Regions from separate parts of the Marichromatium sp. AB31 genome, predicted to be linked through region 3. Evidence: predicted binding sites of a transcription regulator. Region 3 holds the regulator's gene; each other region holds the start of a gene.
The links. The regulator sigma-54, encoded in region 3, starts transcription at its own class of promoters, with help from an activator protein. The targets are predictions, from matches to a motif close to TGGCANGNTNCNTGCTT.
Positions count from the first base shown of each region.

Region 1: a site for sigma-54 is predicted at 2,806-2,822, ahead of glnA (glutamate--ammonia ligase). Genes of this name have one in related genera too.
Region 2: a site for sigma-54 is predicted at 2,642-2,658, ahead of nifU (Fe-S cluster assembly protein NifU). Genes of this name have one in related genera too.
Region 4: a site for sigma-54 is predicted at 2,000-2,016, ahead of fliE (flagellar hook-basal body complex protein FliE). Genes of this name have one in related genera too.

Region 1 is NZ_RHFI01000001.1:166,283-171,419, forward strand. Features, by position in the region: gene glnL (nitrogen regulation protein NR(II)) at 1-366, opposite strand, end outside; gene EBL84_RS00760 (DUF4124 domain-containing protein) at 479-1,000, opposite strand; gene glnA (glutamate--ammonia ligase) at 1,116-2,522, opposite strand; gene EBL84_RS00770 (cation diffusion facilitator family transporter) at 3,070-4,227, opposite strand; gene glyQ (glycine--tRNA ligase subunit alpha) at 4,653-5,137, shown strand, end outside.
Region 2 is NZ_RHFI01000006.1:98,416-103,552, reverse strand. Features, by position in the region: gene EBL84_RS06800 (transketolase family protein) at 1-595, opposite strand, end outside; gene EBL84_RS06795 (transketolase) at 595-1,539, opposite strand; gene EBL84_RS06785 (hypothetical protein) at 2,104-2,520, shown strand; gene nifU (Fe-S cluster assembly protein NifU) at 2,723-3,601, shown strand; gene nifS (cysteine desulfurase NifS) at 3,658-4,881, shown strand; gene nifV (homocitrate synthase) at 5,078-5,137, shown strand, end outside.
Region 3 is NZ_RHFI01000002.1:247,857-252,993, reverse strand. Features, by position in the region: gene rapZ (RNase adapter RapZ) at 1-24, opposite strand, end outside; gene hprK (HPr(Ser) kinase/phosphatase) at 73-1,041, opposite strand; gene EBL84_RS03470 (PTS sugar transporter subunit IIA) at 1,061-1,519, opposite strand; gene hpf (ribosome hibernation-promoting factor, HPF/YfiA family) at 1,807-2,160, opposite strand; gene EBL84_RS03460 (RNA polymerase factor sigma-54) at 2,196-3,668, opposite strand; gene lptB (LPS export ABC transporter ATP-binding protein) at 3,850-4,575, opposite strand; gene lptA (lipopolysaccharide transport periplasmic protein LptA) at 4,589-5,077, opposite strand; gene lptC (LPS export ABC transporter periplasmic protein LptC) at 5,074-5,137, opposite strand, start outside.
Region 4 is NZ_RHFI01000012.1:84,883-90,019, reverse strand. Features, by position in the region: gene EBL84_RS10795 (PilZ domain-containing protein) at 1-254, shown strand, start outside; gene EBL84_RS10790 (sigma-54-dependent Fis family transcriptional regulator) at 463-1,848, shown strand; gene fliE (flagellar hook-basal body complex protein FliE) at 2,106-2,441, shown strand; gene fliF (flagellar basal-body MS-ring/collar protein FliF) at 2,479-4,134, shown strand; gene fliG (flagellar motor switch protein FliG) at 4,124-5,134, shown strand; gene EBL84_RS10770 (FliH/SctL family protein) at 5,131-5,137, shown strand, end outside.

The DNA.
Region 1 (5,137 bases), on a different contig from region 3:
ACGATCGACCTGATAGAGCTCGACCAGCACCCCCTCGTCCGCACCAAAATGGTGCAGGGGCAGCACGGTACAGTTCACCGTCTTGGTGCGCCCATCGGCCACGGTGACGTTGATCTCACGTTCGGTGAAGGGGTGGCGCGAACGCAGCGCCGCCGCCAGCCGGGCCTCGACCTGGCCATCGGGGCAGGGCAGCAGGTCGGCGGCAGCCTGACCGATCATGTGTCGGGCGCTGGCCTCGAAGAGGATCTCGGCCGCCGGGTTGAGGTATTCGAGCCGCAGCCCTCGATCGAACAGCAGCACCGCCATGTTGACGTGATCGAGGATCGTCCGCTCCAGCGAGCGCTTACCGGTGGTTTGAGCTGTCATGGTCCATCTGCGCGACTGAGTGAGGTCATCCGAGACCGGAGGACGAGACAGGGCATCCTGTCGTCGAAGAAAAGACTAGCAAGAGACAGGCCAGTGCGGCCAGGAGGAGTGCTCAGAGCTCGCCGGGGGGCGCGTCGCGACGCAGCTCGAAGCGAAGTGTCGGGGCGCGGGCGATCAGCACACCCTGCTCGTCGCGGATCAACGCGCCGAGGCGGTGGGGACCGAAGGCCACGCCATCGAGGGCAAAGCGGGTGGCGCCGGCCTCGATCACCGTCTCGAGTCCATCGAGCACCATCGCCAAGCGATGCCCCGGTTGCAGCGCGGGTTCGAGTCCGAGTTCGACGGCGAAGCGACCCTCGCCGCGCATCAGCACCTCCGCATCGACAGGGGAGAGGATCTCGAAGCGCGCATAGGGCCCGGGGAAGGGGGCGCTGGCAGGGGGCGGATCGACGGGGCTGTCGGCGCCGCGCGAGACCGGGGCGTCGACATGGATATCGAGTCGCTCGGCGGTGGCGTCGGCGGGTCGATCGGAGAAGTGCACCCGCCCGTCGGCATCGACCCAGCGATAGACGCCGGCCTGGACGATGAGGCAGGGGAGCAGCAACAGCGGGAGGAGCAGTGCCGGCCGGATCATGGCCGAAGCATAGTCCAGCGTCGGAGGGGGCTCAAGCGGGGACGCCTGGACGTCGGTGGCGCTTCCCTGCGCCGAGGTTGCGACCGCGCGGGACCCGCGCGGTCGCGACAGCCGATCAGAGGCTGTAGTACATGTCGAACTCGACCGGGTGGGTCGTCATCCGCATGCGGGTGACCTCGTCCATCTTGAGGTTGATGTAGCTGTCGATCAGGTCATCGGTGAACACGCCGCCGACGGTGAGGAACTCACGGTCACGGTCGAGGTTGTCGAGCGCCATCTCCAGCGAGGAGGCGACGGTCGGGATGGCCTTGGCCTCTTCACGCGGCAGGTCGTAGAGATCCTTGTCCATGGCATCGCCGGGGTGGATCTTGTTCATGATGCCGTCGAGACCGGCGAGCATCATCGCCGAGAAGGCGAGGTAGGGGTTGCCGGTGGGATCGGGGAAGCGCACCTCGATGCGACGACCCTTGGGGCTGGCGCAGTGCGGGATGCGGATCGAGGCCGAGCGGTTGCGCGCCGAGTAGGCGAGCATCACCGGCGCCTCGAAGCCCGGGACCAGACGCTTGTAGGAGTTGGTCGAGGCGTTGGTCAGGGCGTTGAGCGCACGCGCGTGCTTGATGATGCCGCCGATGTAGTAGAGGGCCATGTCGGACAGGCCGCCGTACTTGTCGCCGGCGAACAGGTTCTGACCGTCCTTGGCGAGCGACTGGTGCACGTGCATGCCGCTGCCGTTGTCGCCGACCAGCGGCTTGGGCATGAAGGTCGCGGTCTTGCCGTAGGCGTGGGCGACGTTGTGCACCACGTACTTGAGGATCTGGTTGGCGTCGGCACGCTTGACCAGGGTGTCGAACTTGGTGCCGATCTCACACTGGCCGGCGGTGGCGACCTCGTGGTGGTGCACCTCGACGCCGACGCCCATCTCCTCGAGGGTCAGACACATGGCCGCACGCAGATCGTTGAGCGAGTCGACCGGGGGCACCGGGAAGTAGCCGCCCTTGACCTTCGGACGGTGACCCATGTTGCCGTCGCCGAACACCCGCTCGGAGTTCCAGCCGGCCTCCTCGGAGTCGATCTTGTAGAAGGCGCCGCTCATGTCCGCGCCCCAGCGCACGTCGTCGAGCACGAAGAACTCGGGCTCGGGACCGAAGAAGGCGGTGTCGGCGATACCGGTGGACTTCAGATAGGCCTCGGCGCGCTTGGCCACCGAACGCGGATCACGCTCGTAGCCGATCATGGTGTCGGGCTCGAGGATGTCACAACGGATGATGAGGGTGCTCTCCTCGGAGAAAGGATCCATCACCGCGGTCGTGGGGTCGGGCATCAGCACCATGTCCGAGGCCTCGATGCCCTTCCAGCCCGCGATCGAGGAGCCGTCGAACATCTTGCCTTCCTTGAAGGCATCCTCGTCGATCATGCTCGTCGGCATGGAGACGTGCTGCTCCTTGCCGCGGGTATCGGTGAAGCGCAGATCCACGAAGGTCACTTCGTTGTCTTTCATCATCTTCATGACATCAGTGGTCATTCGAACGTCTCCAATGCTGAGTGCTGTGTTCTAGATACGGATAAGGCGTTGTCGGCCGAGCAATGCACAAGGCTTGCGCTGGCGTATCAGCGCTCGCACCATCCGGCGCAGCAGCCTAACAGGTCATCGATCGTGCCGCACGACCTGCCGTCCGGGCCGGCAGGCGATGCAGAATTCTGGCTGACCCGGTTGATGTCCCGGGCTCGGGTCCACGACAAGGACCTCCATCGCGACCGTTCCGCCGGACGACGGGATGATCCACGCCGTCCGATGCCAATCAGTCATGCAACGAGCAAGCCAGAATCTTGCGCACCCCGCTGACGCCAGCCCCGCGCCCCGATCGCAACGAACACGCGATGAGACGATGAGACGTACAAACAAGACCTTGGCGATGAGAGGGTTGTGAAATCACGCACCATGGTGACGACAGCACCGCCAAGGATGGGCGGACAGCGGGGGGCCGGCGCACCCAATCGCGGCGCGACACCGGGCGCGGACCGCACTAAAAAAGAACATCGAGCGACTTTATGCACCAAAAAGGTGCAAATCAGTCGCCAAAGAAGATTCGCACCCCACGGAACACCGGGTCATCGGCGAGCGCCTCGGCCAGGCGCGTCCGCAATCGCTCGGCATCGGCTCCCTGGCGCAGACAGGCGGCAAACGGGAAGTACACCTCGATGTCGATGGCCCCGTCGAGATAGTGCAGCAACACCCGCTGGCGCTCGTTGGCCTCGGGGATCGCCGACCAGGCCGAGGCCAGGCGCGCCAGTGCCTCGGCACGCAGCGGCAGCAGGTAGCAGGCGGAGAGGTGCTCGTCGTCCTCGGGGTCGATGTGCACGGTGACATCGGCGATCTCGTCGATCTCGCGCTTGAGCCGGCGTTCGACCAAGACGCTGATCATGTGACCTTCGGAGACACTGACGTAGGGATCGACCAGCACATGCACGTCGACCGACGCCTGCCCTCCGAGACGGCGGGTGCGCAGCATATGGATATCGCGCACCCCGCCGACCGAGTGGATGGTCTGCTTGACCGCCTCGAGCCGCTCGCCCTGCAGACCGGTATCGACCAGCTCGCTGGCCGCCTCCCAACCGAGTTCCCAGGCGATCTTGGCGATCATCAGCGCCACCATCACCGCGGCGATGGCGTCGAGATAGGGCAGCCCGGCCATGGTGCCGGCGATCCCCACCAGCACCACCACCGAGGAGACCGAATCGGAGCGATGGTGCCAGGCGTTGGCACGCAGCAGGTCGGAGCGCACCCGCTTGGCATGGGCCAGGGTCCACCAGTAGAGCCATTCCTTCACCAGGATCGAGGCCAGGGTGGCGCCGAGCGCGATGAGGTCGGGGCGCAGCAGCTCCTCGGGGCTGAACAATCGCTCGACCGCGTCCCAGCCGATGCCGATGGCCACCGCCAGCAGCAGGAAACCGAGCGCGAGGGTGGCAACCGTCTCGTAGCGCGCATGCCCATAGGGATGCTCCTGGTCCGGTCCCTGATGGGCCTGGCGCCCGGCGATCAGCACCAGGACGTCGGAGAGCAGGTCGGAGAGCGAGTGCAGCCCGTCGGCGACCAGCGCCTGCGAATGACCGAGCCAACCAGCGACGATCTTGATCGCCGCCAGCACCAGATTGAGCACGGCCCCGACCACGGCGGTCCGGGTCACGGCCTCGCGACGGGCATCGGCGCTGTGTTGATCGAGGGTCACGACTAAGGGCTTCCGCAGGTTGCGCCGACCGGGTCCGGGCCGACGGCGCTCCAGTATAAGCGACAGCGGCAGGTCGCATCAGCTTCCAGCGGCCAGCTGACAGCCGCCAGCGGGAAGGGATGGCGTTCATGACTCAAGGTTGGCCGATCAGATCAGCGTCCAACCCACGGCCTTCAGCAGGGAGGACAGGTTCGAGTCACCGGGGAGGCCACGCTCTTGCCCCTAGCAGCTAACGGCTAGCCACCGATGGCTGGCGGCTGATGGCTGGCGGCTGATGGCTGATGGCTGATGGCTGATGGCTGGCGGCTGATGGCTGGCGGCTGATGGCTGGTCGCTGCCCCCGACCAACCCCATTGGCGCGCCAGCGACCCGAACCGATATAATTGCGCGTTTACGTCAACCGCCCCGATCCCAAGGAGCCCGCCTTGACTCTCCAATCCGAGGACCTCTCGACCTTCCAGGGCCTGATCTTCGCGCTCGAACGCTACTGGGCCGATCTCGGGTGCGTCGTCGTCCAACCCTATGACATGGAAGTGGGCGCGGGCACCTTCCACCCCTCCACCTTCCTCCGCTCGATCGGTCCCGAGCCGTGGCGCAGCGCCTATGTGCAGCCCTCGCGTCGCCCCACCGACGGGCGCTATGGCGAGAACCCCAACCGGCTGCAGCACTACTACCAGTTCCAGGTCGCGCTCAAGCCCTCGCCGGAGAACATCCAGGAACTCTATCTCGACTCGCTGCGCCGACTCGGCATCGACCCGCTGGAGCACGACATCCGCTTCGTCGAGGACAACTGGGAATCGCCCACGCTCGGCGCCTGGGGACTCGGCTGGGAGGTCTGGCTCAACGGCATGGAGGTGACCCAGTTCACCTACTTCCAACAGGTCGGCGGACTCGACTGCCGCCCAGTCAC
Region 2 (5,137 bases), on a different contig from region 3:
CCTCGGTGCAGATCCCGGAGGAGAGCACGATCAGGTCCTCGCCCTCGCCGAGCAGCCGCGCCCGCCCCAGCACCATCGGCTCGGCGGGGTCGAACAGCCGCGGCACCTCGCCGCGCAGCATGCGCACATAGACCGGCCCCGGCACCGCCTGGGCGAGGTCGAGCACCTGCTCGACCTCGGTGGCGTCCCCGCACTCGAGCACCGTCATGTTCGGCAGCAGGCGCATCAGCCCGATGTCGTCGACCGCCTGGTGGGTGACGCCGCCCGGGGTGGTGATCCCCGGCAGGAAGCCGATCAGTCGCACCGGCAGATTCGGGTAGGCGATCGACATCGCCACCTGGTCGAAGGGGCGGCGCGAGACGAAGACCGCGAAGGTGTGGACATAGGGGAAGAAGCCCTCGCGCGCCAACCCGGCGGCGAAGCCCATCATGTTCTGCTCGGCCATGCCCATCGAGAAGAAGCGCTCGGGATAGGCGTCGCGGAAACCGTCGGCCTCGCACGAGCTGGTCAGGTCGGCCGAGAGCACCAGCACCTCGGGCCGCTGCTCGGCCCAGCGCACCAGGTTGTCGCGGTGCGGCCGCTGCACGATCTCCATCAGGCATCCCCCTCGGACAGGCCCGCGAGCAGGCCGCGATACAGATTGAACTCCGCCTCGTTCTTGAAGCGCACGTAGTGGAGCTTGGGCCAGCGCTCGCGCAACCGGTCGATGCCGCGACAGGGGTCGGTGCGGGCGATCACCACCCGCGGGACGCCGTCTTCCCCGACCCCCTCCCCGGCCTCGGCCAGCGCCACGGGGTCGTGACCGTCGACCTCGCGCACCTCGGCGCCGAAGGCGCGCAGCCGCGCGGCCAGCGGCTCGGTGGTCATCACCGTGTCCATCGGACCGTCGCACTGCTGGGCGTTGGCGTCGACATAGACCCCGATGTTGCCGAGCCGATGATGCGCCAGCGCGGCGAAGGCCTCCCAGGTCTGTCCCTCCTGGAACTCGCCGTCGGACATGAACACCCACACCCGACCGGTGTCGCCGCGCAGCCGGCGCGCCAGCGCGATCCCGCCGGCCTGACTCAACGCCTGACCCAGCGACCCGGCGGTGACCTCGTGACCCGGCGAGTGCTCGGCACCGATCAGCTCGACGGTGCTGCCGTCGCGGTTGAACGCATCGAGCGCATCCGGCCCCAACCGACCGAGTTCGATCAGCAGCGAGTAGAGCACCAGCGCATAGTGCACCGGGGAGAAGATGAAGCGATCGAGCTCGGGCGCGGGCGCGCCGTTGTAGTCGGCGCCGGTGAAGGCGTGCGGATTGTCCGCACCGGGCACCCCGGCGAAGGGCCGCGGGGTGGGCGGGGCCGTGCTCGGCCCGAGCCGCATCACCCCGAGATAGAGGGTGGCGAGGATCTCGGCCGAGGAACAGGCCTGGCTGAGATAGCCGCCGTTGTTCTCGAGGGTGTGTTCGAGCACCCGTCGCCGGATCGCGGTGGCGACACAACGGATGTCGCCCGGCGCGGTCGTGGCACCGGGGCGCGCTGGGATGGATTCCATAGATATGATCGTCTCGACTGCCTGCCTCAAATCAAGCCGCGCGCGGACCAGGCCGGACCGCCGCCCCGGACGACCCCCGCCCGGCGGCGAAATCCTAGCATGAGCGGACGGCCGTCGCGGGGATGATGCGCGGCCAGCGGCCAGCGGCCAGCGGCCAGCGGCCAGCGGCCAGAAGATTGAACCGCCAAGCCGCAAAGACCGCAAAGGGATTCAAGCGCCCGGCCATCCGTGAGTGTGCGGCCGCGACGACGGCGTGACGTCCCATCAACTGTCGGCACCGGTCAGCGAGCGTTCTCGGCGTCAACGCTCTAGGACAGGCCGCGACTGGTCGCTGGCGGCTGGCGGCCGGTGGCTGACGGCTGACGGCTGGTCGCTGGTGGCTGACGGCTGACGGCTGACGGCTGACGGCTGGTCGCTGGCGACTGGCGACTGGCGACTGGCGACTGGTGGCTGATCGCTGGCGACTGGCGACTGGCGACTGGCGGCTGGCGCCTGCTCGCTGGTCCCGGCACGCCCCGTGCAATACCGCACGGATCACCCCGAGCCATCCAGGAGGGCCGTGCCATGAGCGATCCCCACCTCATCCTCTATCACCAGCACCCGGTCAGTGCCCGAACGCGCTTCCTGCGTCTCGGCCATGGCGGTATCTGCGCCCCCGGGCCGCTGCCGCCGGGGAGCCGGATCATCGAGTCGGGAACGACGCCTCAGGTCGTCGTCCATCCCGGCGCGCTGCTGCGCGCGCTCGAGCGCGAGCTGGCGCTGGCCCAGGGCGCGCTGGCCATCACCCTGCGCTTCCCGGTCCAGCTCGCCGTCGACGAGACCACCGCGCCGGTCTTCCTCGCCCGCTTCGTCGACCACGACCCACCCATCGCCGAGGTCGGCGCCCAGGGCGCGCGCTTCATCGCGCTGACCCAGGCGAGCGCCCTCCCCCCGGTCGAACTCGACCTGCTGCGGCATGCCTACGAGGCGCTGCTCGGTTGAGACGCCGCTGTCGGGTTTGCCACCACCGGGGCGCGCACCACTTGTCCAGGACCCGACAACCCGCCTCATGCAACCGTGTCGCAGCCCGCTCAACCCGCGCCCTCCGGCCTTCTTCAAAGACTGGCGCGGAGCTTGCTTTTTGACTCGACAAGCCCCGGGCAGCACGCGCCGGCCCCAGCCAAATGACACGGGAGAGCAATCCATGTGGGACTATTCCGAGCAGGTCCAGGACCACTTCTTCAACCCTCGCAACGCCGGCCCGGTCCAGGACGCCAACGGCGTCGGTGAGGTCGGCTCGCTCGCCTGCGGCGACGCCCTGCGGCTCTCGCTCCGGGTCGATCCCGAGCGCGAGGTGATCCTCGAGGCCGGTTTCCAGACCTTCGGCTGCGGCTCGGCGATCGCCTCGAGCTCGGCGCTGACCGAGATCATCAAGGGCATGACCCTGGATCAGGCGCTGACGGTCACCAACCAGGACATCGCCGATGTCCTCGGCGGCCTGCCCGCCGAGAAGATGCACTGCTCGGTGATGGGGCGTGAGGCGCTGCAGGCGGCGATCGCCAACTATCGCGGCGAGCGCTGGGAGGACGACGACCACGCCGAGGGCGCGCTGGTGTGCAAGTGCTTCGGGGTCGACGCCGGGATGATCGAGGAGACGGTACGCGCCAACGGGCTCGACTCGGTGACCGCCGTCACCCATTACACCAAGGCCGGCGGCGGCTGCTCGGCCTGTCACGAGGAGATCGAGGAGATCATCGCCCGGGTCAATCCCACCGCCGTGGCGGTCCAGGCGCCGCGCGCCCCCGAACCCCCGCAACCCGCCGCGCCCCGCGTCAACACCCTGCAGCGCATCCGCCGCATCGAGCGGCTGATCGACACCCTGCGCCCCGAGCTGCAGCGCGACCACGGCGACCTCGAACTGGTCGACGTCGACGGCCGCACGGTCTATGTCAGCCTCAAGGGCGCCTGCGCCGGCTGTCAGATGGCCTCGCTCACCCTCTCCGGCATCCAGGAGCGGCTCAGCGCCGAGCTCGGCGAACCGCTGCGAGTGATCCCCGCCGCGCCCCAGCAGATCGCCTGCTGACGTCCCACGGCGCGACGCGATCGCCACCCATCCCCATCCGCAGCGAGGAGCCACCGATGAGCGAACAGACCCCCGGCATCTATCTCGACAACAACGCCACCACCATGGTCGCCCCCGAGGTGGTGGAGGCGATGCTGCCCTTCTTCACCGAGCAGTTCGGCAACCCCTCCTCGATCCATCGCTACGGCGATCGCGTCGGGCGCGCGCTGCGCACCGCACGCGCCCAGGTCGCCGCCCTGCTCGGCGCGACGCACGACTCCGAGATCATCTTCACCTCCTGCGGCACCGAGTCCGACGCCACCGCCATCCTCTCGGCGCTGCGCGCCCAGCCCGAGCGGCGCGAGATCATCACCACCGAGGTCGAACACCCGGCGGTGCTGAGCCTGTGCGACCAGCTCGCCAAGGAGGGTTATGTGATCCATCGTCTCGGCGTCGACGGCCACGGGCGACTCGATCTCGATGCCTATCGCGCGCTGCTCACCGAGCGGGTCGCCATCGTCTCGGTGATGTGGGCCAACAACGAGACCGGCACCCTGTTCCCGGTCGAGGAGATGGCCGAGATGGCACGCGCGGCGGGCGTGATGTTCCACACCGACGCGGTGCAGGCGGTGGGCAAGCTGCCGATCGCGCTCGCCGACAGCGCCATCGACATGCTCTCGCTCTCCGGGCACAAGCTCCACGCCGCCAAGGGCGTCGGCGTGCTCTACGTGCGTCGCAACACCCGCTTCCGACCGCTGCTGCGCGGCGGTCACCAGGAACGCGGTCGCCGCGCCGGCACCGAGAACAGCGCCGGCATCGTCGGGCTCGGGCTCGCCTGCGAGCTGGCCGGCGCCGCGCTCGAGCACGAGCGCACCACGGTGCGCGCGCTGCGCGACCGGCTCGAGCGCGGCATCCTCACCGCCGTGCCCCACTGCTTCGTCACCGGCGATCCCGACAACCGTCTGCCCAACACCAGCAACATCGCCTTCGAGTTCATCGAGGGCGAGTCGATCCTGCTGTTGCTCAACCGTCACGGCATCGCCGCCTCCAGCGGCTCGGCCTGCAGCTCGGGCTCGCTCGAGCCCTCGCACGTGATGCGCGCCATGGGCATCCCGCTCACCGCCGCCCACGGCACCATCCGTTTCTCGCTCTCACGCTACAACAGCGCCGCCGAGATCGATCGCGCGGTGGACACCCTCGTCCCGGTGATCGAACAGCTGCGCCGACTCTCGCCCTACTGGGGCGAGGACGGTCCGCTCGGCGACGCACACACGCCCGGCTTCTCGCCGGCCTACGCCTGACCCGACGCGCGGCACCGGCGCACCATGCCGGTGCCGCGACGCGTCGGCTCTGCGACACGCCCGCCCTCTCCACCCTGTCGCAAACCCTGCAACGCCCCGGTCTCCTGGCGCGCAACCCGCTGAGAACCCACGTCATCGAAGACGCTGGCACTTCCTTTGCTAACAAGTCTCGTCAAGTGCTGTACGGAGCCCACAGATGAAGGATTCAGTCCGCCCGATCACCATCAACGACACCACCCTGCGCGACGGCGAGCAG
Region 3 (5,137 bases):
GCCACTGAGGATGACGAGTTTCATGGGCTGCGGGTTGCTCCGGGCCGGTCCCGATCGAGGTCGGGAGCGGTGCTAGGGTCTGGATCCGGGGCCGGGCGGGTCGGGGCGGTCGAGACGGATCGCCCGCGCCTGCCGGTCGATGAAGTCGACGCCGGCGTCATAGCCACGGATACGTAGGATCTGGTGGCGCACTGCCGCTTCCACCAGGATGGCCAGGTTGCGTCCCGGCGCCACCGGCATGGTGATGGTCGGGATCGCCACCCCGAGCACGTCGGTTGCCGAGAGGCTGCCGGTGAGCCGGTCGAGACCGGCGATCTGTTGCTGGTCGAGGGGTTGCAGATCGATGATCAGGTTCAGCGTCTTGCTGCGCTGGACCGCGCCCTCGCCGAACATCGCGCGGATGTTGAGGATACCCAGCCCGCGCACCTCGAGGAAGTCCCGCAGGGTCTCCGGGCAGGTGCCCTCGATGGCCTCCGGGGCGATGCGCGCGAAGCGCGGCGCGTCGTCGGCGATGAGCCGATGACCGCGGGTGATCAGGTCGAGCGCCAGCTCGCTCTTGCCCACCGCCGGATCGCCGACCAGCAATACCCCCATCCCCAGCACCTCGATGAAGACGCCGTGCAGGGTCTGGCGCTCGGCCAGGGCGTGGGTGAGAAAATAGCGCAGGTGGTTGATCAGCTCCTCGTCGCCGAGCGGCGAGCCGAGCAGCGGGGTGTCGTGCTCGGCGGCGAAGGCGAAGAAGGCGGGGTGGGGCTCGAGGCCGTCGGCGAACAGGATCGCCGCCGGCTGCTCGGCGAAGAGTTGCTCGAGGGTTTCCTCGAAGGCGGTGCGTCCCAGTGCCTGGAGATAGCGCTGCTCGGCGCGCCCGATCACCTGCAGACAGTTGGGATGGATGCAGTTGAGCGAGCCGATCAGCGACTCGCGCGAGCGTGCGCGCTCGGGCCGGCGCAGTGGGGAGCCTTGTTCGGGCTCGCCGTTGAGCCAGCGCAGCTGCAGCCGCGGGCCGGTCTGTTCGAGGAGTGACTGGAGGCTGTCGAGCATGGCCCAGGTCGGCGTGGCGTTAGCGCGCCTCGCTCGTCTCGATCAGTTGCAGGACGGTCGCCGCCGAGCCGGCCTCGCGCAGCGCGGCGCGGGTGGCCGGGTCGCTGAACATGCCGGCGAGCCGGGCGAGCAAGCGCAGATGCTCCTCGGTGGCGCTCTCCGGGACCAGCAGGGCGAAGGCGAGATCGACCGGCTCGCCGTCGATCGCGTCATAGTCGACCCCGGTGCTGGTGCTGACGAAGGCTCCGAGCACCTCGTTGATCTCCTTGATGCGGGCGTGCGGCAGCGCCACACCGTGACCGAGTCCGGTGCTGCCGAGTCGCTCGCGCTCGAGCAGACGCTCGAAGACGAGTTCGGTGTTGAGACGGGGGTGGTCGTTGGCCAGCAGCTCGGCGAGCGTCTCGAGCAGCCGCTTCTTGCTGGCGATCTCGGCACCGCAGCTGACTCGGGCCTCGCTGATCAGGTCTGGACTGAACATCGGTCAAGGCTCCTGGTGGTCGCAGGGACAGGGGCGCTGGGCGGTGACGGTGTCCGGTGTCCATACCGGCGGGTGATCGGGGCGCGTGGTCGTGGTCATGGATTCTGGGTGTCCTTCGAGTCGTCGGAGCCCGCAGGTGTCGATATCGGCTCGGATCTCAGGGTCTCAATGCAAAACACCCCGAACGGCGCGATCACGGATCCGTTCGAGGTGTCGGTGCGTCGGTCCGGCGGGTGTCGGGTGTCCCGACGCCCCGCCGACGCATGGGCCATCAGGCCGTTGCCGGGCTATTCGGTATCGGCCTCGGCGTCGGCCTCGGCTTCAGAGTCGGCCGCCTTCGGGCCGGGTGCGCTGCGATAGTCGTTCTTCTTCTCCTTGTGGCGCAGGATCTGGCGATCGAGCTTGTCGGTCAGGCCGTCGATCGCGGCATACATATCTTCATGCACGGAGTCGGCGAAGAGCTTCCCACCATTGATGTGCAGCGTCGCCTCGGCCTTCTGGTCGAGCTTCTCAACGCTGAGAATGACGTGGGCATTGGTGACGTGGTCGAAGTGACGCGCCAGGCGTGCGAATTTGCTGTCGACGTAGTCGCGCAGTGCCTCGGTGATGTCGACGTGATGACCCGTCAGATTGATTTGCATCATTGGACTCCTTACAGGGGTTCCAAACAGCCTGCTCATGCCAGGCGTTTGCGCTCGTTCGAGGCTGGAATACCCATGGCCTCGCGGTACTTGGCGACGGTTCGACGCGCGACCTGGATGCCGCGATCGGCCAGTTCGGCCGCGATCTTGCTGTCGCTCAAGGGTTTTCTGGCGGGTTCGGCGGCGATCAGCTTACGAATGAGCGCGCGGATCGCCGTTGATGAACACTCCCCACCAGAAGTGGTGCTGACGTGGGACGAGAAGAAGTACTTGAACTCCAGGGTGCCCCTCGGCGTATGCATGTATTTCTGCGTGGTGACCCGGGAGACGGTCGACTCGTGCAGCTCGAGCGCCTCGGCGACGTCGCGCAGCACCATCGGCCGCATCGCCTCCTCGCCGTGCTCGAAGAACGCCTGCTGCATCTCCACGATCTTGGCGCCCACCCGCAGCACGGTGTCGTTGCGGCTCGCCAGGCTCTTGATGAACCAGCGCGCCTCCTGCAGGTGGTTGCGCATGGTGACGCTGTCGCTGCTGGTGTCGGCGCGCCGGATCAGCCGGGCGTAGTCTGCGTTCACCCTCAGTTTAGGTGTGGATTCCGGGTTGAGTTCCACCGACCAGCGACCATTCTCTCTGCGCACGAAGATGTCGGGTACAACGTACTCCGGGGGCTCCTGCGCGATCAAGTCGCCGGGGTGCGGGTTGAGCTGGCAGATCAGCGTGAGTGCACCACGAATCTCGGGCTCGGTCTGCTTGAAGCGGCGCATCAGCGCGGCGATGTCCTTGCGCGGCAGGTGCTCGAAGCCGTCGCGACAGATCGCCAGCGCGAGGTCGCGCTGCGGGGTCTCGGCGGGGAGCTGCCGCAGCTGGATCTGCAGGCACTCGGCGAGATCGCGGGCGCCGACCCCCGGGGGATCGAACGACTGCACCCGGTGCACCATGGTGGCGATCTCCTCGAGGCTGATCTGATCGTCGCCGATGGTGCTCAGCAGCTCGTCGAGATCGGCCCGAAGATAGCCGCGCGCGTCGATGGCATCGATCACCGCCTCGGCGATCATCTCGTCGCGCTCGCTCAGCCGGATCAGGTTGAGCTGCCAGAGGAGGTGATCGTGCAGGGTCTGAGGGCGGCTCTGGTGGAGGAAGGGGTCGAAATCGGCGTTCTCGGCGCTGCCCTGGGTGCTCGGCGGTAGATAGCCGTCGTAGACATCGGCCCACTGGGTGTCGACCGGGAGCTCATCGGGGATCTCGTTGGTCTCGCCCTGGAGCTCACGCTCGGCGCTGCCCTGCTCATCGCTGGGCGGGGACTCGTGTGCGCCATTGCCGCTGTCCTCACCGTTGGCGGCGAAGCGGTCGGCCTCCTCGGCCTCCTCGAGCATCAGGTTGGAGTCCAGCGCCTCCTGGATCTCCTTCTGCAGCTCGAGCGTCGACAGCTGCAGGAGGCGAATCGCCTGCTGCAGCTGGGGCGTCATCGTCAGGTGTTGGCCGAGGCGAAGCTGGATGGTTTGCTTCATGGATCGCCGATGCGTCTTGCGTCTGTCTCTATGCCGGGTCGATGACCGTCCTATGACGATTATAGGTCGGGTGGCAACAAAGGTGCCTGAGTCACGTCAAGCGCGCCCCCTGCCGGGGCGCGATGGTCTTCATCTTACTCCCAATATGTAGCAGCGGGGCGCGGATGCTGCCGCCTACATGCTACATGGCGAAGTCGGCGCCGAGATAGACGTCGCGTACCTGCTGGTTGGCGAGTAGCTCGTCGGGGCGGCCGGCGGCGATCACCTCGCCATTACTGATGATGTAGCCGCGATCGCAGATGTCGAGCGTCTCGCGCACGTTGTGATCGGTGATCAACACGCCGATGCCGCGCTCGCGCAGGTGCGAGACGATCGCCTTGATGTCGCCCACGGCGATCGGGTCGACGCCGGCGAAGGGCTCGTCGAGCAGCATCACCTTGGGGTCGACGGCCAGCGCGCGGGCGATCTCGAGACGACGGCGCTCGCCACCGGAGAGGCTGAGTGCCAGCGACTCGCCGATATGGGCGATGCCGAGCTCCTCGAGCAGCTGCTCGCAACGCTGCTCGCGCTGCTCGCGGTCGAGGTCGCCGCGGGTCTCGAGGATCGCGAGGATGTTGTCGCGCGCGCTGAGCTTGCGAAACACCGAGGGCTCCTGCGCCAGATAGCTCAGTCCGGCGCGCGCGCGCGCATGCATTGGCATCAGGGTGACATCGTGCTCGTCGAGGGTGATGCGCCCCTGGTCGGCCGGGATCAGCCCGACGATGAGATAGAAGCAGGTGGTCTTGCCCGCGCCGTTGGGGCCGAGCAGCCCGACCACCTCGCCGGCCTCGACCTCGACGCTCACTCCCCGCAGGACCTCGCGGCTGCGATAACGTTTCTTGAGCTGTTCGGCGCGCAGTACGCTCATCCGTCGACCCCTGTCATGACTCCTCCTCGGGGGTGATGGTGATCCGCACCCGACCGCTGCCGCCGGCACGGAAGTGTTCGCGGGCACGGTCGTAGACGATGCGCTCGCTGGCGACGCGGTCCTCGCCCTGGATCAGTACCGCCTCGTCGATCAGCACCAGCTCGTCGCGGTCGGTGTCGAACTCCATGCGCCTGGCGAAGGCGCGGACCTCGCCCTGGTCGTCCTCGAGCAGTTGACGGAAGCGCGCCGGGGTGCCGATGGCGATGATCTGGCGCGGGCGGCGGTCCTCGCGGTGATAGACGGTCATGTGGTCGGCGTGCAGGCGCATGCTGCCCTGGGTGACCTCGACGTTGCCGACATAGATGCTGGTGCCCTCGGCCTCGCGTACCTCGACGTCGTCGGCCTCGATGTACATCGGTTGCTGGGGGTCGTCGTCGAGCGCGTTGGCCGGGTTCCAGCCGAACAACAGCAACAGTGCCAGCAGGCGCAGTGGAGGGCTCATGGTTGGGTCTCCTGGGTCGGGGCGAGCAGCATCCGGGTGCGACCGTGGAAGGTGGCGCGC
Region 4 (5,137 bases), on a different contig from region 3:
CGCCGGTGAGCGCGACCCTGAGTGCCGAGGGGGTGGTGTTGCCCGCCGCGCTGCTCGATACTGCCGATGATCGGCTCGAGCTCTACCCCTCGACAGCCTTCGCCCAGCCGCTGGTGCTCGGGCTCGAGACGGTCTGCGAACTCGATGGTGCGATGGGCGCGCGCTGGCGGTTCAGTGATGACGGGCTGCGCGAGGCGCTGGGGCGTTGGGTGTTTCGGATGCACCGGCGCGCAGTGGCGCGGGCGCGGCGATAGCGCGCCTTCGGTCGCACCATGGGGTCTGCGTGCTTGACAGTGGCCGACGCGGACGTTAGAAACTCGTCGCTCCATCAAGAATCGCGATGCGCCCTCTCCGGAGCAAACAGCAAGCCGGTTCGGCGGCCGTCTGCTCGCCTTCCGCGTGTCGCGGGCGCGAGTGTCACGAGCGCGGGGCTGCGTTCACCGCGGAAGGATTGCGTTTACGATGCCGAGCGAGGGCAACCCATTTGAGCAACGCGTGCGGATCGGTGTGTTCGGTGATCAGCCGGCGCGCGACAGGACCGGACACATCCTGGAGTTCCTCGGCTGCGAGGTGCAGCCACTCGAGGCCCTCGACGAACTCGACACGATGTCACTCGCAGCACTCTGGCTGTGCGCGCCGGGGGCGCGTCTGGCCGAGCAGCTCGAGCGTGTCCGTCCACCCTCCCTGCCACTGATCTGTCAGCCGCTCGACGGTGCCCGCGAGGCGCTGCCCGGGCATGTCTGTGTGGTCGACGAGCCGCCTGTTGTCGGGCGGGTGCTGGCGGTGTTGCAGTGGTTACGGGCGGACGCGACCGATGCCGTCGAGACGTCCGGGATCGAGGGCCTGGTCGGCGCCCATCCGATCATGCGTGGGGTCAAGCGCGCCATCACCCAGGTCGCCAACAGCGATGCCACGGTGCTCATCCTCGGCGAGACCGGCTCCGGCAAGGAGGTGGTGGCGCGCGCGATCCATGCCGCCTCGTCGCGGTGCGACAAGCCCTTCGTCGCCGTCAACTGTGGCGCCATCCCGCCCGACCTGCTCGAGAGCGAGCTGTTCGGTCACGAGAAGGGGGCCTTCACCGGGGCCTTCACCGCTCGCACCGGGCGCTTCGAGCTCGCCGCCGATGGCGTGCTGTTTCTCGACGAGATCGGCGACATGCCGCTGCCGATGCAGGTCAAGTTGTTGCGCGTGCTCGAGGAGCGAACCTTCGAGCGGGTCGGCTCCAACAAGCCGATCCAGGCCCAGGCGCGGATCATCTCGGCCACTCATCGAGACCTCCAGGAGGCGGTTGATGCCGGCGCCTTTCGCCAGGATCTGTTCTTTCGTCTCAACGTCTTTCCCATCGAGTTGCCGGCGCTGCGCGAACGGCGCAGCGACATCCCGCTGCTGATCGGCGCGCTCGAGGAGCGCTTGCGCGCGCAGTCGGTGGAGACCGCGCGGCTGACCCCGGCGGTCATCGCCTATCTCGCGCAGCTGCCCTGGCCGGGCAATGTGCGCGAACTCTCCAATCTGCTCGAGCAGTTGGCGATCCTCTATCCGGGGGAGCCGGTGGACCTGGCGCAGCTGCCGCCGCGCTTTCGCCCCGAGGCGGCCGCCGAGGTGCTTGAGGGGTTGCCCCCGGCCCCGGTCGCCGCCCCGGCGCTCCCCGGAGGGTGCGAGGAAGGCGCCCTGCCGCCTGAGGGGGTGGAGTTGCGCGGCTATCTCAACGAGCTCGAGCGCCGCATGATCGTCACCGCCCTGGAACAGAACGATCAGGTGGTGGCGCGTGCCGCGCGACGTCTGGGCATGCGTCGCACCACCCTGGTCGAGCGCATGCGCAAGTTCGGCCTGGGGCGCGGCGGCGACTAGCAAAGCCCCCCCGGCCGAGCGGGAGACCGAGATTGGCCGTCAAGAATTCGACGTCCTGTCGGTGATGATGCTGCTCGTCATCTGCGCCCGGGGTTGCGCAATCCTGCCGCAGCCCTTGTCCGTCAGGCCCTGCCGCCATGCCTGAGGTTTTTGGCACTTAATTTGCAATATCCCAATCGTGTCCAAGGGTCGGGTACGCCGCTGCACCTGCGTATCCAACCGGATTACGTGGATTGAAGAGATGGGAGATTGTGAACGTGAGTGACATGCAGATCCAGAACGTCTTGCAGCAGATGCGCGCGCTCTCGCAGTCGGGACGGGTCGAGGGGAGCATGCCTGCGACGCAGCAGCCGACGGCGCCGAGCGAGGGCGGTGAATTCGCCACCGCGCTGCGCGATTCGTTGCGCTCGGTCAATGCGTTGCAGCAGGAGGCCAAGCAGGTGCAGACCCGTTTCGAGCTCGGTGAGGCCAATACCAGTCTGCCGCAGGTGATGGTGGCGATGAACAAGTCGAGTCTCGCCTTCGAGGCGACCAATCAGGTGCGCAACCGGCTGTTGTCGGCGTACCAGGAAGTCATGAGCATGCAGGTCTGAGCGCTGACGGCGCGCAGATCCACGGAGAGATTCATCCATGGCGTCTTCGCTGACAGCCGCCTTTTCTACTGGAATCAAGACCTTCAACGAACTGCCGGTGGGTCGGCAGATCGCGTTGCTGGGGATGATCGCCGGTGGTCTGGTGGTGGCTGGCGCCATCCTCTACTGGGCGATGCGCCCGACCTATGCGCCGCTGTTCTCGCGGATGGAGAATGCCGAGGCGGCCGAGGTGGTTCAGGCGCTCGATCAGCTCGGCGTGGCCTACCGCATCGATGAACTCTCCGGACGGATCGAGATCCCCCAGGCCCAGATCGCCCAGACCCGATTATTGCTCGCCGGTCAGGGGCTGCCACGCGCCTCGGACTTCGGCTTCGAGCTGCTGCAGGAGGACATGGGATTCGGCGCCAGTCGCTTGATGGAAGGAGCGCGCCATCAGCGTGCGCTCGAAGGCGAGCTGGCGCGCTCGATCGCGGCGCTCGATCCGGTGGAGAGTGCGCGGGTTCATCTCGCGCTGCCCGAGCGCTCGGTGTTCGTGCGCGAGCGCAAGCCGGCGAGCGCTTCGGTGGTGGTCCATCTGCGCGGCACCCGGGCCTTGAACGACACCCAGGTCGCAGCCATCGTTCATCTGGTGTCCTCGAGCATCCCGGCGCTCGATCCCGAGCAGGTCACCGTGGTTGACCAGCACGGTCGGCTGCTCACCAGCAACGACGACGAGATGGGGTTGTCGACCTCGGCCGACCAGCTCGACTACATCCGCCGTCTCGAGAGCAGCTATGTCGATCGGGTGATGACCCTGCTGGTGCCGATCATCGGGCGCGACGGGGTGCGGGTGCAGGTGGCCGCGGACATCGATTTCTCCCGCGTCGAGCGCACCCAGGAGTCGTTCGATCCCGAGCGCACCGCGGTGCGCTCCGAGCAGCTCAGCGAGCAGGAGCGCGTCGGCAGCGACCCGGCGATCGGCGGCATCCCCGGCGCCTTGACCAACCAGCCGCCGGCCGGTGGCGCCGTCGGCGCGGCGCCGGTGGCCGACCCGATGATGCCGAGCAGTCGCAGCATGCAGAAGACGCGCAACTACGAGATCGATCGCGCGATCTCGCACGTGCGCGAGATGCCGGGCAATATCCGCCGGCTGTCGACGGCGGTGGTGGTCGACTATCGCGAGGAGCTCAACGAGGAAGGCGAGGTGGTGCGGGTGCCGCGCACGGAGGAGGAGCTGGCGAGCATTCGCGCGCTGGTGCGTGAGGCGGTGGGGTTCGACGATGCGCGCAATGATTCGCTCAACGTGATCACCGCCTCGTTCACGCCCGCCGACACCACCGACGCCGAGCCGGTCTGGACCCAGCCGTGGTTCCTCGAGCTGGCCAAGATCGGCGCCGGGCTGATCCTCGCGCTGATGGTACTCTTGACCATCGTGCGTCCGGCGGTACGTCAGCTCGCGCCGCCGTCCGCCGACGAGGCTGCCGCCGCGCTCGAGGACCAGTCGGGCGAGGGCGGTGGGGCCGGCGGCGAGGGCGAGCTCGGCGAGGATACCGTGGCGATCACCCAGCAGAGCGCGGCGATCGCCGCGCTCACCGGGCCGAAGGACGGGGATCAGCAGCAGGTCGATCTCGAGGCGGTGCGCGAGCTGGTCAAAGAGGATCCGAAACGCGTGGCACAGGTGATGAAGAGCTGGCTGAACGAAGATGGCAACTGATCCGTCCAAGCGCCCCGGCCCCGAGCAGGTGGCAATCTTCCTGATGAGCATCGGTGAGGGGCCAGCCGCCGAGGTGCTCAAGCACATGGGACCGAAGGAGGTGCAGAAGATCGGCACCGCCATGGCCTCGCTCGAGCGGGTCTCGCGCACCGATATCGACTATGTGCTGAAACGTTTCTCGGAGACGGCCATGGAGCACACCTCGCTCGGCATCGGCGCCGAGGACTATGTGCGCTCGGTGCTCAACTCCGCGCTCGGCGAGGACAAGGCCTCGGGGCTGATCGACCGCATCCTGCTCGGTCGCAACTCCAAGGGGCTCGAGGCGCTCAAGTGGCTCGATCCGCGCGCCATCGCCGAGATGATCCGTCACGAACACCCGCAGATCGTCGCCATCGTGCTCTCGCACCTCGACGCCGACCAGGCCGCCGAGACCCTCTCCTATCTCCCCGACCGGATGCAGTCGGATATCGTGCTGCGCATCGCCACCCTCGACGGCGTCCAGCCCGCAGCGCTCCACGAGCTCGACGAGATCCTCGAGCGCCAGCTCTCGGGCAAGAACACCGCCAAGTCCTCGATGGTCGGCGGGGTCAAGACCGCCGCCGACATCCTCAACTTCATGGACGCCTCGCAGAGCGCCAACGTGATGTCCGGGGTCACCCAGGTCGACGAGGACCTCGGCGAACGCATCCAGGAGCTGATGTTCGTCTTCGAGAGCCTGGTCGACGTCGACGATCGCGGTATCCAGACCCTGCTGCGCGAGATCTCCACCGACTCGCTGGTGCTTGCGCTCAAGGGCGCCGATGACGCGCTCAAGGACAAGATCTTCAAGAACATGTCCAAGCGCGCCGCCGAGATGCTGCGCGAGGACCTCGAGGCCAAGGGGCCGGTGCGGTTGAGCGACGTCGAGGGGGCGCAGAAGGAGATCCTTGCCGTGGCGCGTCGACTCTCCGAGAGCGGTGACATCGTTCTCGGCGGGGCCGGCGGGGAGCAGATGGTGTGAGCG